Regions from separate parts of the Clostridium neonatale genome, predicted to be linked through region 1. Evidence: riboswitches for the same ligand, from Rfam matches in the RefSeq annotation. Region 1 holds a riboswitch; each other region holds the start of a gene.
What was found. A riboswitch is a leader RNA that binds a small molecule or an ion and turns the genes downstream of it on or off. The one in region 1 is predicted to bind S-adenosylmethionine.
Positions count from the first base shown of each region.

Region 2: another riboswitch for S-adenosylmethionine. It lies ahead of metK (methionine adenosyltransferase); the one in region 1 lies ahead of CNEONATNEC86_RS08110 (vitamin B12 dependent-methionine synthase activation domain-containing protein).
Region 3: another riboswitch for S-adenosylmethionine. It lies ahead of CNEONATNEC86_RS04585 (methionine ABC transporter ATP-binding protein); the one in region 1 lies ahead of CNEONATNEC86_RS08110 (vitamin B12 dependent-methionine synthase activation domain-containing protein).

Region 1 covers NZ_UICR01000001.1:1,770,065-1,774,284, forward strand. Annotated here, with positions in the region: gene CNEONATNEC86_RS08100 (5'-nucleotidase C-terminal domain-containing protein) at 1-863, shown strand, start outside; gene CNEONATNEC86_RS08105 (MraY family glycosyltransferase) at 1,109-2,059, shown strand; SAM riboswitch class I at 2,148-2,256, shown strand; gene CNEONATNEC86_RS08110 (vitamin B12 dependent-methionine synthase activation domain-containing protein) at 2,412-3,095, shown strand; gene CNEONATNEC86_RS08115 (homocysteine S-methyltransferase family protein) at 3,085-4,220, shown strand, end outside.
Region 2 covers NZ_UICR01000001.1:576,325-580,544, forward strand. Annotated here, with positions in the region: gene mreB (rod shape-determining protein MreB) at 1-15, shown strand, start outside; gene yyaC (spore protease YyaC) at 99-647, opposite strand; gene CNEONATNEC86_RS02770 (hypothetical protein) at 749-1,159, shown strand; tRNA gene CNEONATNEC86_RS02775 (tRNA-Tyr) at 1,305-1,389, shown strand; tRNA gene CNEONATNEC86_RS02780 (tRNA-Val) at 1,396-1,471, shown strand; tRNA gene CNEONATNEC86_RS02785 (tRNA-Thr) at 1,490-1,564, shown strand; tRNA gene CNEONATNEC86_RS02790 (tRNA-Tyr) at 1,570-1,654, shown strand; tRNA gene CNEONATNEC86_RS02795 (tRNA-Thr) at 1,698-1,772, shown strand; tRNA gene CNEONATNEC86_RS02800 (tRNA-Tyr) at 1,778-1,862, shown strand; SAM riboswitch class I at 2,049-2,150, shown strand; gene metK (methionine adenosyltransferase) at 2,315-3,490, shown strand; gene recD2 (SF1B family DNA helicase RecD2) at 3,757-4,220, shown strand, end outside.
Region 3 covers NZ_UICR01000001.1:1,000,306-1,004,525, forward strand. Annotated here, with positions in the region: gene rnr (ribonuclease R) at 1-1,176, shown strand, start outside; gene smpB (SsrA-binding protein SmpB) at 1,389-1,856, shown strand; SAM riboswitch class I at 2,153-2,276, shown strand; gene CNEONATNEC86_RS04585 (methionine ABC transporter ATP-binding protein) at 2,375-3,340, shown strand; gene CNEONATNEC86_RS04590 (methionine ABC transporter permease) at 3,340-3,978, shown strand; gene CNEONATNEC86_RS04595 (MetQ/NlpA family ABC transporter substrate-binding protein) at 4,075-4,220, shown strand, end outside.

The sequences.
Region 1 (4,220 bases):
TAATAAATGAAATTAAAGCAAAAAATGATATTGTATTCTCAGAAGTTGTAGCAAATTCAAATATAGATCTTGATGGTGAAAGAGAAAATGTTAGAAGAAAAGAAACTAATCTTGGAAATTTATCAGCGGATGCAATAAGAGCAGAAACTAAATCAGATATAGCATTTGTAAATGGAGGTAATATAAGAACGTCTATACCAGCAGGTCGTGTTACAAAAGGTAAAATAGCAGAATTATTTCCATTTGGAAATACAATTCAGGTTATAAAACTAAATGGAAGAGATGTAAAGAAAGCGTTAGAAGTATCTGTAAGTGGATACCCAGAAACACAAGGAGGTTTCTTACAAGTAAGTGGAATAACATTTGTCTTTGATCAATCTAAACCTGTTGGCAGCAGAGTATATGATGTGAAGGTAAATAATAACTTAATTGATGGCACTAAAGAATACACAGTAGCCATAAATGATTTCTTATCAGAAGGTGGAGATGGCTATGGCGTATTTAAAACTAAGGTAGTGGCTGAATTTGGAACATATGAAGAAATATTTGCAAACTATTTAAACAATAATGGAACAAAAGGCTGTGAAGTTAGTGGAAGAATACAGGTTAAAGGAAACTCTATAGCTTCAAATGAAAGCTTAAAAAATAGAGAAAATGAACAATATGAAGTTGTGAAAACTGAAAGTAATGTTAAAGTTATCGCTACTACTTCAAAGGAAATTGTATATGTAGTGAAATCTGGTGATAATCTAACTAAAATAGCAAGTGAAAATAATAAGACATGGCAAGAAATTGCAAAATATAATAATTTGAAGAATCCTAATTTAATTTATTCAGGAGAAAAAATTAAATTACTAACATGATATATGGTTAAATAGTATAAATAAGTTGATGAACAGAGAGTGTTTAAAAATAATATTTTAATTTTTGAATACTCATCTTGTTTTTTATAATATAATTTACCATGTAAAAGGATAAAGCTTAATAATTTTGTAATTGATAATAAGTCCCTTTAATAGTATAATCTAATAGGTAATTAAAATGGATATATAATAAGTATTTATATATAATAAGTATTTATATATAATTTTACTAAGGAGTAGATACAATGAATTACATAATAGCAATGGTGGTTGCATTTATAGTGTCATTTGCCATAATGCCACTTCTTATGAAATTATCTGAAAAGATTGGATTTACAGATAAACCTAATAAGAGAAAAAAACATAAATCACCAACTCCTTTATGTGGAGGAATAGCACTATACATAGGATTCTTTGTTTCATATTTATTATTTGTAGGAGATGAAGCAAAGCAGCAAATAATGATATTTATTGGTGCTACATTTATAGTATTAATAGGACTTGTTGATGATTATTATAAGACTAAGGGAAAAGAGTTTCCTATTTTGCCAAGATTAATAATTCAGCTTTTATCAGCTATTCTTGTGTTTAAAGCTGGTATAATTTTTAAAGGCTTTACAAATCCATTTACATCAGAATTCATACTATTAAATCCGACGTTACAGTTTATATTAACAATAACATGGATTTTTGGAGTAACTACTGTTATAAACTGGTCTGATGGTATGGATGGATTAGCTGGTGGTATATCTTTAATATCATCTATTACATTTTTTGTGGCAGCAATAATATTAGGGCGGAATGTTTCGGCTCTAATTTCTATTGGATTAGTTGGAAGTATTGCAGGATTTTTATATTATAATAAATATCCGGCAAAAGTATTTATGGGAGATTCCGGAGCTAATCTTTTAGGATTTTTATTAAGTATAACTGCATTAGATGGAGCTTTTAAATCTGCTACGGTAATGAGTCTTTTTATCCCAATATTTGCACTTGCAGTACCTATATTTGATAATTTATTTGTTATTTTTAAAAGATTTTCAGAAGGTAAACCTGTATATCAAGCAGATAGAAGTCAAATACATTTTAGACTAGAAGCGAAAGGTTTTACTCCTAAGCAGGTTGTTAAGTATATAATGATAGTAAGTATACTTTGTAGCTCAATTTCTATTTTTTTGTTATTATTTAAACAATAAACTTGTTATACAATATACTGGTAAAATGTTTAAATACTAACTTTACAAATTTAAGCAGATAGTATATAATTATTAAAAAATGAATATTAACTTATCAAGAGAGGTGGAGGGACTGGCCCAATGAAACCCAGCAACCAATATGGTTCATATACTATATGTGGTGCTAAATCCTGCAGTATTAAACTGATAGATAAGGTATTTTAATAGAAAGTTAAGTCTAGAGGAATGCCTTTAGACTTTTTTTTATATAATTATGGAATAGTATTAGGAGGAATTTGAAATGAGTAGTAAAAGCGTAGAAAGTTTTTATTAATTATTATAAAATAAAATTTAAATGTTTATGGGGAATAATATGAATGAATTTAATATTAGTATAAATAAAGAAGAAGTATTAAGATATCTCGGGTATAAAGACCAAATTATAGATGAAAAGATAATGAATACTATCGATGAATGCATAAAGGAAGTTAAAGAAATAATAACTCCAAGAGTAATATATGAATACAAAGATATTAAAATTATAGACGAAGGTGTAGAAATATTAGGTACTAATCTACAATTAACAGGAAAAGATATAAAAAATCATCTTTTTAATTCAAACAAATGTGTACTTATGGCAGTAACAATTGGAAATGATATTGAAAGAAAGACTAGATTATATGAGAAAACTAATTTAACTAAAGCTTTAATACTAGATTCTTGTGCTACAACAGCAGTTGAAGAAGTGTGCGACATAGTTGAAGAGGAAGTAAGAAAAAAAGCAGAAAATGATAATATGGATATAACTTTTAGATATAGTCCTGGATATGGTGATTTACCATTAGATGTGCAAAATAGTTTTTTAAGAACATTGGATGCTCAAAAAAGAATAGGACTTATAGCATCAGAAAACAACCTATTGTTTCCAAGAAAATCTGTAACAGCGATAATTGGCATTATTGAAAAAGGAGTTAGTAAGAAAAAAAAGAGCTGCAAAGAATGTAGTAATTATGAAAACTGTAGTTTTAGAAGAGAGGGCGAAAGTTGTGGGGCTTAAAGAATTTATAAAAAATAATATTTTAATATTTGATGGGGCTATGGGAACAATGCTTCAAAAAAAGGGATTAAAGTTAGGTGAGAATCCTGAACTTTTAAATATAACATCACCATCTATAATAGAAGATATACATAGAGAATATATAGAAAATGGTGCAAATGTAATAACTACTAATACATTTGGTGCAAATGAACTAAAACTTAAACTTTGTAATATGGAAGTAGAAGAAGCAGTAAGTGCAGCAGTTAATATTGCAAAAAAAGCTAAAGGGAATAGTGCTGCCTATATAGCTTTAGATATAGGACCAATAGGAGAATTATTGGAGCCTATGGGAACATTAAGCTTTGATAGAGCCTATGAAATATTCAAAAGGCAAATAGTTGAGGGGGTAAAATGTGGAGTAGATATAATACTTTTAGAAACTATGACAGACCTTTATGAGCTTAAAGCAGCTATACTTGCTGCAAAGGAAAATAGTGATTTACCTATATTTGCAACTATGACTTTTGAGGAAAATGGAAGAACATTTACAGGATGTTCACCCGAATCAATGGTATTGGTACTTGAAGGATTAGGGGTAGATGCTCTTGGTGTAAACTGTTCACTTGGACCTAAGCAGCTTAAACCTGTTATTGAAGAAATATGTAGCTTATCTAATATTCCAGTAATGGTTCAGCCAAATGCAGGACTTCCTACATTATCAATAGGCAATGAAACTAAATATGATGTAACCAAGGAAGAGTTTGCTGAAACTTTATGTGGTTTTGTTGATAAAGGAGTAAGAATCATTGGAGGATGTTGTGGAACTACTCCAGAATATATAAGAGAATTATGTATTAGAACTAGAAATATAGAATTAAAAAATAAAGAAATAAACTATTATTCGGCAGTTTGTACACCATCAAAAGTAGTTCGTATAGATAGAATTAGAATTGTTGGGGAAAGAATAAATCCGACAGGAAAGAAGTTATTTAAACAAGCACTCATTAATGATGATTTAGATTATATTTTAAATACAGCTGTTGCACAGGTTGAAGGTGGTGCACATATTCTAGATGTTAATGTTGGATTACCAGAGATTGATGAGCCTAATATGATGCATAAGGTTGTGAAGGAAATACAAGG
Region 2 (4,220 bases), 1.2 Mb from region 1:
GTTCTTATAGAATAAAACATCGAGAGATTTTCTTTTTATTGAAAATCTCTCGATGCTTTTTATAAAATTAAAAAAGTAATTAAAGCTTAGGTATTAATTCAAATGTCTAGCGAAAGCTTAGGAAATAAATCATTATTTAAATTATAAGCATTAATTAATGATCTAGATATAATCTTTGCCATATCCATAATAAAAGATAATCGGATGCTTCTAGAAAAGAATAAATCAGAATTTTCGCTAGAATCTACAATACCTATTACAGAAGCCATACCTACTTCGGGAAGCTCTTTTCCTACTCCTTTTCCAGGATGAATAGCATAGTCTCTAATGCGAATTTCACCTATATCATCTTGATTTCCAAGACATGCATCTATACCTATGATATTAGCAGTTGGATGAAGTTCTTTTATTTTATTTAAACGTTCATCTATATTTAGTGCGTGGATTGGTTCTGATAATGTCCCGTATACTGGCAATGGAAAGAAATTTTCAGTTAATATTGAACCAACTAATGGACCAAGGCAATCACCTATGCATTTATCAGTGCCAATACAAACAATTATTGTATTAGAATTAATGTATTTTTCTAATTCATGAGATAGCTTGTATGAAAAGCTTTTGGAACTATGGTTATTATCTAAATTCATTAAAGGCATCCCTCCTTATAGAATATGTATATTTAGGAAAATGAAAAAATAGTATATAAAAATAAATAAATGGCAATAAATACTAATGTAAGGAGGAGAAAATGAAAAAAATTATTATATTTATAATATTTACACTTACTTTAATAATGAACATGTCTATAGCATTATTTTGGAATCCAGATATAGATAATAAAAAAGATGATCCAATGCAAAGCACTGAAGTATTTAGTGATACAAGATCTTTGTGCAAAGTTGATGATGTAATTCTGTTAGAAGAACTAGATAATAGTCAATCAAAGGAACTTGATAGTATACTTTCACCATTATCAACATTTGAAATAGAGTTAGTAAAAGAAGAGCTTAATACATGTAGTGAAGATGAAATCATAAAAGCGTTCAGAAAATTAAAAAGGAGATTGCCTGAAAGCGAATATAAAAAAATAGAAGAAATATTAAGTCCGCTTATAGATATTGAAGAACTTAATTCTATACTAAAAAATAAATATGTTTAGTGTATTAAAATGAAGAAATAAAGAGTAAATAGAATATATAGCGATATAATTTATCTAAATAAGCATATATGAGAGTTGAAATATAAGTACTTTGAATATATACTAACTATTGTTGATGTGAACAAAAACACCAACAAAACTTAATGGAGGAATTCCCGAGTGGCCAAAGGGGGCAGACTGTAAATCTGTTGCGTCTCGCTTCGATGGTTCGAATCCATCTTCCTCCACCATTAGATGGGCGCATAGCTCAGCTGGGAGAGCACCTGCCTTACAAGCAGGGGGTCACAGGTTCGAGCCCTGTTGTGCCCACCATCTAAAAAATATAAATATGCTGGCATGGCTCAACGGTAGAGCAGCTGACTTGTAATCAGCAGGTTGTAGGTTCGATTCCTATTGCCAGCTCCAATTGTGGAGGAATTCCCGAGTGGCCAAAGGGGGCAGACTGTAAATCTGTTGCGTCTCGCTTCGATGGTTCGAATCCATCTTCCTCCACCATTTAAACCAAATATTTATATTATAACAATTAAATAAGAAATATGCTGGCATGGCTCAACGGTAGAGCAGCTGACTTGTAATCAGCAGGTTGTAGGTTCGATTCCTATTGCCAGCTCCAATTAAGGAGGAATTCCCGAGTGGCCAAAGGGGGCAGACTGTAAATCTGTTGCGTCTCGCTTCGATGGTTCGAATCCATCTTCCTCCACCAAAACTCAGAATTATTATTCTGAGTTTTTTATTTTATCTTGAAATAAAAGTTGAAAAGTAAATAGTTGTATCAATTTATGCATGAATAGAATATATTATAGATTATATGATATATTATGTTTATTGTATAATATTGACCATAAAAATATTATGTGGTAGAATAAATTACGAAAATAAAATATTGTTACTCTTATCAAGAGAGGTGGAGGGATAGGGCCCAGTGAAACCCGGCAACCTGTTTAATTACAAGGTGCCAATTCCTGTAGAAAGATTTTCTACAAGATAAGAAAGTATTGTGTAATCGCGCTCTTCTTATCGAAGAGTTTTTTTATTGCATATAAAAGGTATTTCTTTTAAGACAGTATAAAAAATATTAAGAAGTGTGAGATTTTTCACTTTTACTCGAATTATTTCATGATTAAAGATAAGGAGTACAAGCGGAAGGAGAAAAATATGAGAAGATTATTTACATCAGAATCAGTTACAGAAGGTCATCCAGATAAAATGTGTGATCAAATTTCAGATGGCGTATTAGACGCAATTTTAGCACAAGATCCAAATGCTAGAGTAGCATGTGAAACATGTACAACAACAGGAATGGTTATGGTAATGGGAGAGATATCAACAAATTGTTATGTTGATATTCCTAAAGTAGTTAGAGAAACTGTTAGAGAAATTGGATATGATAGAGCTAAATACGGATTTGATTGCGATACTTGTTCTGTTATGACAACAATAGATGAACAATCAGCAGATATTGCTATGGGTGTTGATGAAGCTTTAGAATCAAGAAAAGGTGAGAAAGATGAGGTTGAAGCAGTAGGTGCTGGAGACCAAGGAATGATGTTTGGTTTTGCTACAAATGAAACTGATGCATATATGCCGTTACCAATTCATATGGCTCATAGATTATCAAGAAGACTTACTGAAGTAAGGAAAGATGGTACATTAGGCTATTTAAGGCCTGATGGTAAGACACAAGTAACAGTTGAATATGAAGATGAAAAACCAAAGAGAATAGATACAATAGTAATATCTACTCAACATGATGAGCATGTTACATTAGAACAAATAGAAAAGGATCTTAAAGAACATGTTATTAAAGCAGTAGTACCACAAGAATTATTAGATGATAAAACAAGATATTTTATAAATCCAACTGGAAGATTTGTTGTTGGTGGACCACAAGGTGACTCTGGATTAACTGGAAGAAAGATTATAGTAGATACTTATGGTGGATATGGTAGACATGGTGGTGGAGCATTCTCAGGAAAAGATCCAACAAAAGTTGATAGATCTGCTGCTTATGCTGCAAGATGGGTTGCGAAAAACTTAGTGGCTGCTGGATTAGCTGATAAGCTTGAAATACAATTAGCTTACGCTATTGGAGTTGCTAAACCAGTATCAATAACTGTTGATACTTTTGGAACAGGAAAACTATCAGATGATAAAATAGTTGAAATAGTTGAAAAGGTATTTGATTTAAGACCAGGAGCTATAATAAGAGATCTTGATTTAAGAAGACCTATATATAAGCAAACAGCTGCTTATGGCCACTTTGGCAGAACAGATCTTAATCTGCCATGGGAACAATTAAATAAGGTAGAAGAAATCAAAAAATATATTTAGTATTTATAGAAGCAGGAAGTTTTAATTAATTTCCTGCTTTTTTAAAATTTAAAATATGTGACAATCGTTTATAAACATTGACTTAAATTAGAAATATATATTTTGAGAATATGGATATAAAAGAATATAGGATGATATATTCCTGTACTTATATAATAGAAGAGAAGTATTCAATAAATAGTATAAAATTATAAATTAAACTTATGATATAATTAAAATAATATAAAGAGAAGTATAAGTTTAAATCATAGTTTGGAGAGATAGTAGTGGAAGTTCTTAATGGTTTTGTTGAAAATATTGTTTTTAAAAGTGAAGAAACAGGATATGTTGTATGCAGGATTAGAGCTGATAAAAATTTAGTTAGCGCTGTTGGTACAGTACCTTTTATAAAGGAAGGTCAAAATGTAAAGTTAACTGGATACTGGACAGTGCATAAACAATTTGGTAATCAATTTAATATTCAAGACTACGAAGAAATTCTTCCAAACTCAATTGATGGGATTGAAAAATATTTAAGCGCAGGTGTGATTCATGGAATAGGTCCTATAACTGCTAAGAAGATAATAGAAAAGTTTGGAGAAGAAACTTTAGATATAATGGAAAACCATATAGAGAGACTCATGGAGATAGAGGGAATTGGAGAAAAGAAATTTCAAATAATATATGAATCATATATTGAGCAGCAAGGTTTAAAAGATATAATTTTATATTTTAGCAAACATGGTGTTAC
Region 3 (4,220 bases), 770 kb from region 1:
CTTACACTTACATGCTTTATGGAAATAAACTCAAAAGGTAAGGTTGTAGATCATGAGATTGTTGAATCTGTAATTAAGACAAATGAAAGAATGACATATACAGATGTAACTAAAATGTTAAGAGATCATGATGAAGAATTGATAAAGAGATATGATTATTTATATGATGACTTTAAACTTATGGAAGAACTTTGCACTATCTTAAGAACAAAAAGAGAAAAAAGAGGAGCTATTGACTTTGAAATAGCAGAAGCTAAGATTGTTTTAAATGAGCTTGGAAAGCCAATAGAAATAAAGCCTTACGAAAGGGCAATTGCAAATAGAATGATAGAAGAATTTATGCTTGCAGCTAATGAAACTGTAGCTGAGCATATGTTTTGGACACATATGCCTTTTGTATATAGAATTCATGAAAATCCAGATGAAGAGAAATTGGCTAAATTTAAAGAATTTATTTATAATTTAGGCTATACAATTCATTGGAAAGAGGATATTCATCCAAAGATGTTCCAAGAAATATTAGAGAAAGTAAAGGGTAAAAATGAGGAAACCGTAGTAAGTACATTATTATTACGTTCAATGATGCAGGCTAGATATGCACCTGAATGTACAGGACATTTTGGCTTGGCTGCTAAATATTATTGTCATTTTACTTCTCCAATAAGAAGATATCCTGATTTACAAATTCATAGAATCATAAAAGAGCATCTTCATGGTGAAATTGATGAAAAGAGAGTAAATAAACTTAAAAATATTGTAGGTCAGGCATCAAAACAATCATCAGAAATGGAAAGAAAAGCACAAGATGCAGAAAGAGAAGTTGATGATTTAAAGAAGGCTGAGTATATGCAAGATCGAATTGGTGAAGAATTTGAAGGAGTTATATCTTCGGTTACATCATTTGGTGTATTTGTTGAACTTCCAAATACAATAGAAGGATTAGTTCATATTACAGATTTAGACGACGATTATTACGTTTATAATGAGAGTCAATTATCTTTAATTGGTGAAAGAACTAGAAAAATATATAAGCTTGGTGATAAAGTAAAAGTTCAATGTGATCATGTAGATATAGATAATAGAGAAATTTTCTTTAAGATTACCCAAGAAGAAGGTAAAACTTTAGATGATGAAGAAAATGAAATAATGCATGAGCAAGAAAACATAGAAGAATAAATAATATAATATAAATACCTTAATATGCCAGCCACTTCAATATAATAAATAATGGATGCTGGCATAATTAAATGTTATAAGAAGATTTGACAATAGAAAAATAATCGAATATTTAATAGACATTATAGCTATAAAGATTTAATTGATTAAAATTTCTAGCTATAATATAATTTTATTTAGGGAAATTTTAACCGAAGTAGAAGGTGATAAAAATGGTAAGAAAGAAAAATTCAAATACATTAGCTGAAAATAGAAAAGCAAGACATGATTATTTTGTTGAAGAAACAATAGAAGCAGGATTAGAGTTAGTAGGAACAGAAGTAAAATCTATAAGAAATGGAAGAGCGAATCTCAAAGATTCCTATGCTGATATATACAATGGAGAGGTATTCATAAAAAATATGCACGTATCTCCATATGAACAAGGAAATATATTTAATGTTGATCCACTTAGAGAAAGAAAATTATTACTTCATAAACAAGAAATTAGAAGACTTGATGAGCTTGTATCTAGGGATGGATATACATTAATTGCATTATCATTATATTTGAAACAAGGAAGAGTTAAAGTTGCACTAGGTATATGTAAAGGTAAGAAAAATTACGATAAAAGGGATGCTATGCTGGAAAAGGCTCATAAGAGAGATATTGACAGAGCTATTAAAGAAAAGTATAGATAATAAATTATAATTATGTAAATGAATATAGGCTTTTTAGAAGCATTTATATTCATTTTTATTTAGTAAACAATTACTTAAAAATTAAAAGTTTTGCGAATTGAATTATTAATTTAATAAATATATTGTAGAAATTTATGAGAGTAGTCAATAAATAGCAATATATTGTGATAAATGGATAATTTAAAACTATATATATTGAAAAAGTTTTAAAAGGTGATAAGTAATATTTCAGGTGTTGTTTGACAGATGAAAAAAATATATTTATAATAACAGACAGAAGCTAAATTAAATATATAGTCTTATCAAGAGTGGCGGAGGGACTGGCCCGATGAAGCCCAGCAACCGATAGATTGGCTCATTTTCCAATTATATACGGTGCTAATTCCTGCAGTTTTTATATTTAAAACTGGTAGATGAGAGAGTAAATTAATGAGTGTTTTATGCGCTAGAGGTTTATTCTCTAGCGCTTTTGTTTTTATCGCGATAATTCAAAAACAGCTTCAAGGAGGAAAAGTGCTTTGATAGAAATAAAAAATGTTGTTAAAAGTTTTGGGGAAACTAAAGTCTTAAAAGATATTTCAATAAGCATAAAGCAGGGGGAAATTTACGGAATAATTGGGCATAGTGGTGCAGGTAAATCAACACTATTAAGATGTATAAATGGTCTTGAAGGATATAATGAAGGAACAGTAAATGTAATGGGACAAGAAGTTTCTACATTAAGCAGCTATGAACTTAGAAAATTTAGAAAAGATTTAGGAATGATTTTTCAAAACTTTAATCTAATGCAAAGAAAGAACGTTTTTGATAATGTAGCTCTTCCTCTTGAAGTTTGGGGATACAGTAAGGAAGAAATAAAGACTAGAGTTTTAGAGCTTCTTAAATTAGTTGGACTAGAAGAAAAAGTTAAAAATAAACCATCAGAATTAAGTGGTGGACAAAAACAAAGAGTAGCAATAGCAAGAGCACTAGCACTAGAACCTAAGGTATTACTTTGTGATGAAGCAACATCAGCTTTAGATCCAAAAACAACAAAAGATATTTTGGCATTACTTTTGAAAATAAATAAAGAACTTGGAATAACCATAGTAGTGGTTACACACCAAATGGAAGTAATAAAAGAAATATGTGAAAAAGTAGCTTTAATAGATGGTGGCGAAATTAGAGCAGAAGGTAAAGTTGAGGACGTATTTTTACAACCAGGAAAATCACTTAAAAAATTCTTAGGTGAAGAAGATGATGAGGTATTACCTGAAGATGGAGTAAATATTAAAATATTTTTCCCAAGTGATTCTTCAGAAAATGCCCTTATAACTAGGATGGCTAGAGAATTAAATATAGATTTTTCAATAGTTTGGGGTAAACTTGAAAAATTCAGACAAAATGTATTAGGTGGGCTTGTAATAAATATAAAAGAAGAAGACAAGGATGCTGTTATTAAGTATCTTGAAGGTAAAGAAATCTTATTGGAGGTGCTTAATTAATGGGTGAGATAGTATTAGATGCATTAAAAGAAACACTAATCATGGTTTTTACATCAACAATTTTTGCAGTAATATTAGGATTTATACCAGCAATTCTTCTAACAGTCACAGCAAATGATGGATTAAAACCTAATAAAATAATATATAATATTTTAGATTTTATAGTAAATACATTAAGGAGTTTTCCGTTTGTTATATTAATGGTAATAATAGTACCACTAACAAGATTTATTGTAGGTAAATCAATTGGTACAACAGCAGCGATAGTTCCACTTACAATAGCAGCAGCACCTTTTGTTGCAAGAGTTATTGAATCTTCATTAAGAGAAGTGGATAAAGGCGTTATTGAGGCTGCTAAAGCATTTGGAGCTTCAAATTTCCAAATAATATTTAAAGTTATGCTAAAAGAGGCTATACCATCAATAATGTCAGGAATAACATTAACAATAATAAGCATAGTTGGTTATTCAGCTATGGCAGGGGCTATTGGTGGAGGAGGACTTGGTGATGTAGCAATAAGATATGGATACCAAAGATTCCAGACAGATGTAATGGTAGTAACTTGTATAATACTTATTATAGTAGTTCAATTACTACAATTTTTAGGAAACTATTTCTACAATAAATTATCAAAATAAAATTAAATTAGTACAATGTGCTTTTAACTTAAATTTTTACTTGATTTGTGAATTGTGCATTGTAAAATATGAATTGATTAAATGGGGGTATCAAATATGAAAAAAAGAATAATTATATCATCAATATTAGCAGGAGTACTTGCATTAAGCTTAATAGGTTGTGGGGGGACAGCTTCAAATGAAGGAACAAAGAGTGATGGAGCTAAAACAGAAGCATCAAACAGTGGAGATGATAAAGTTAT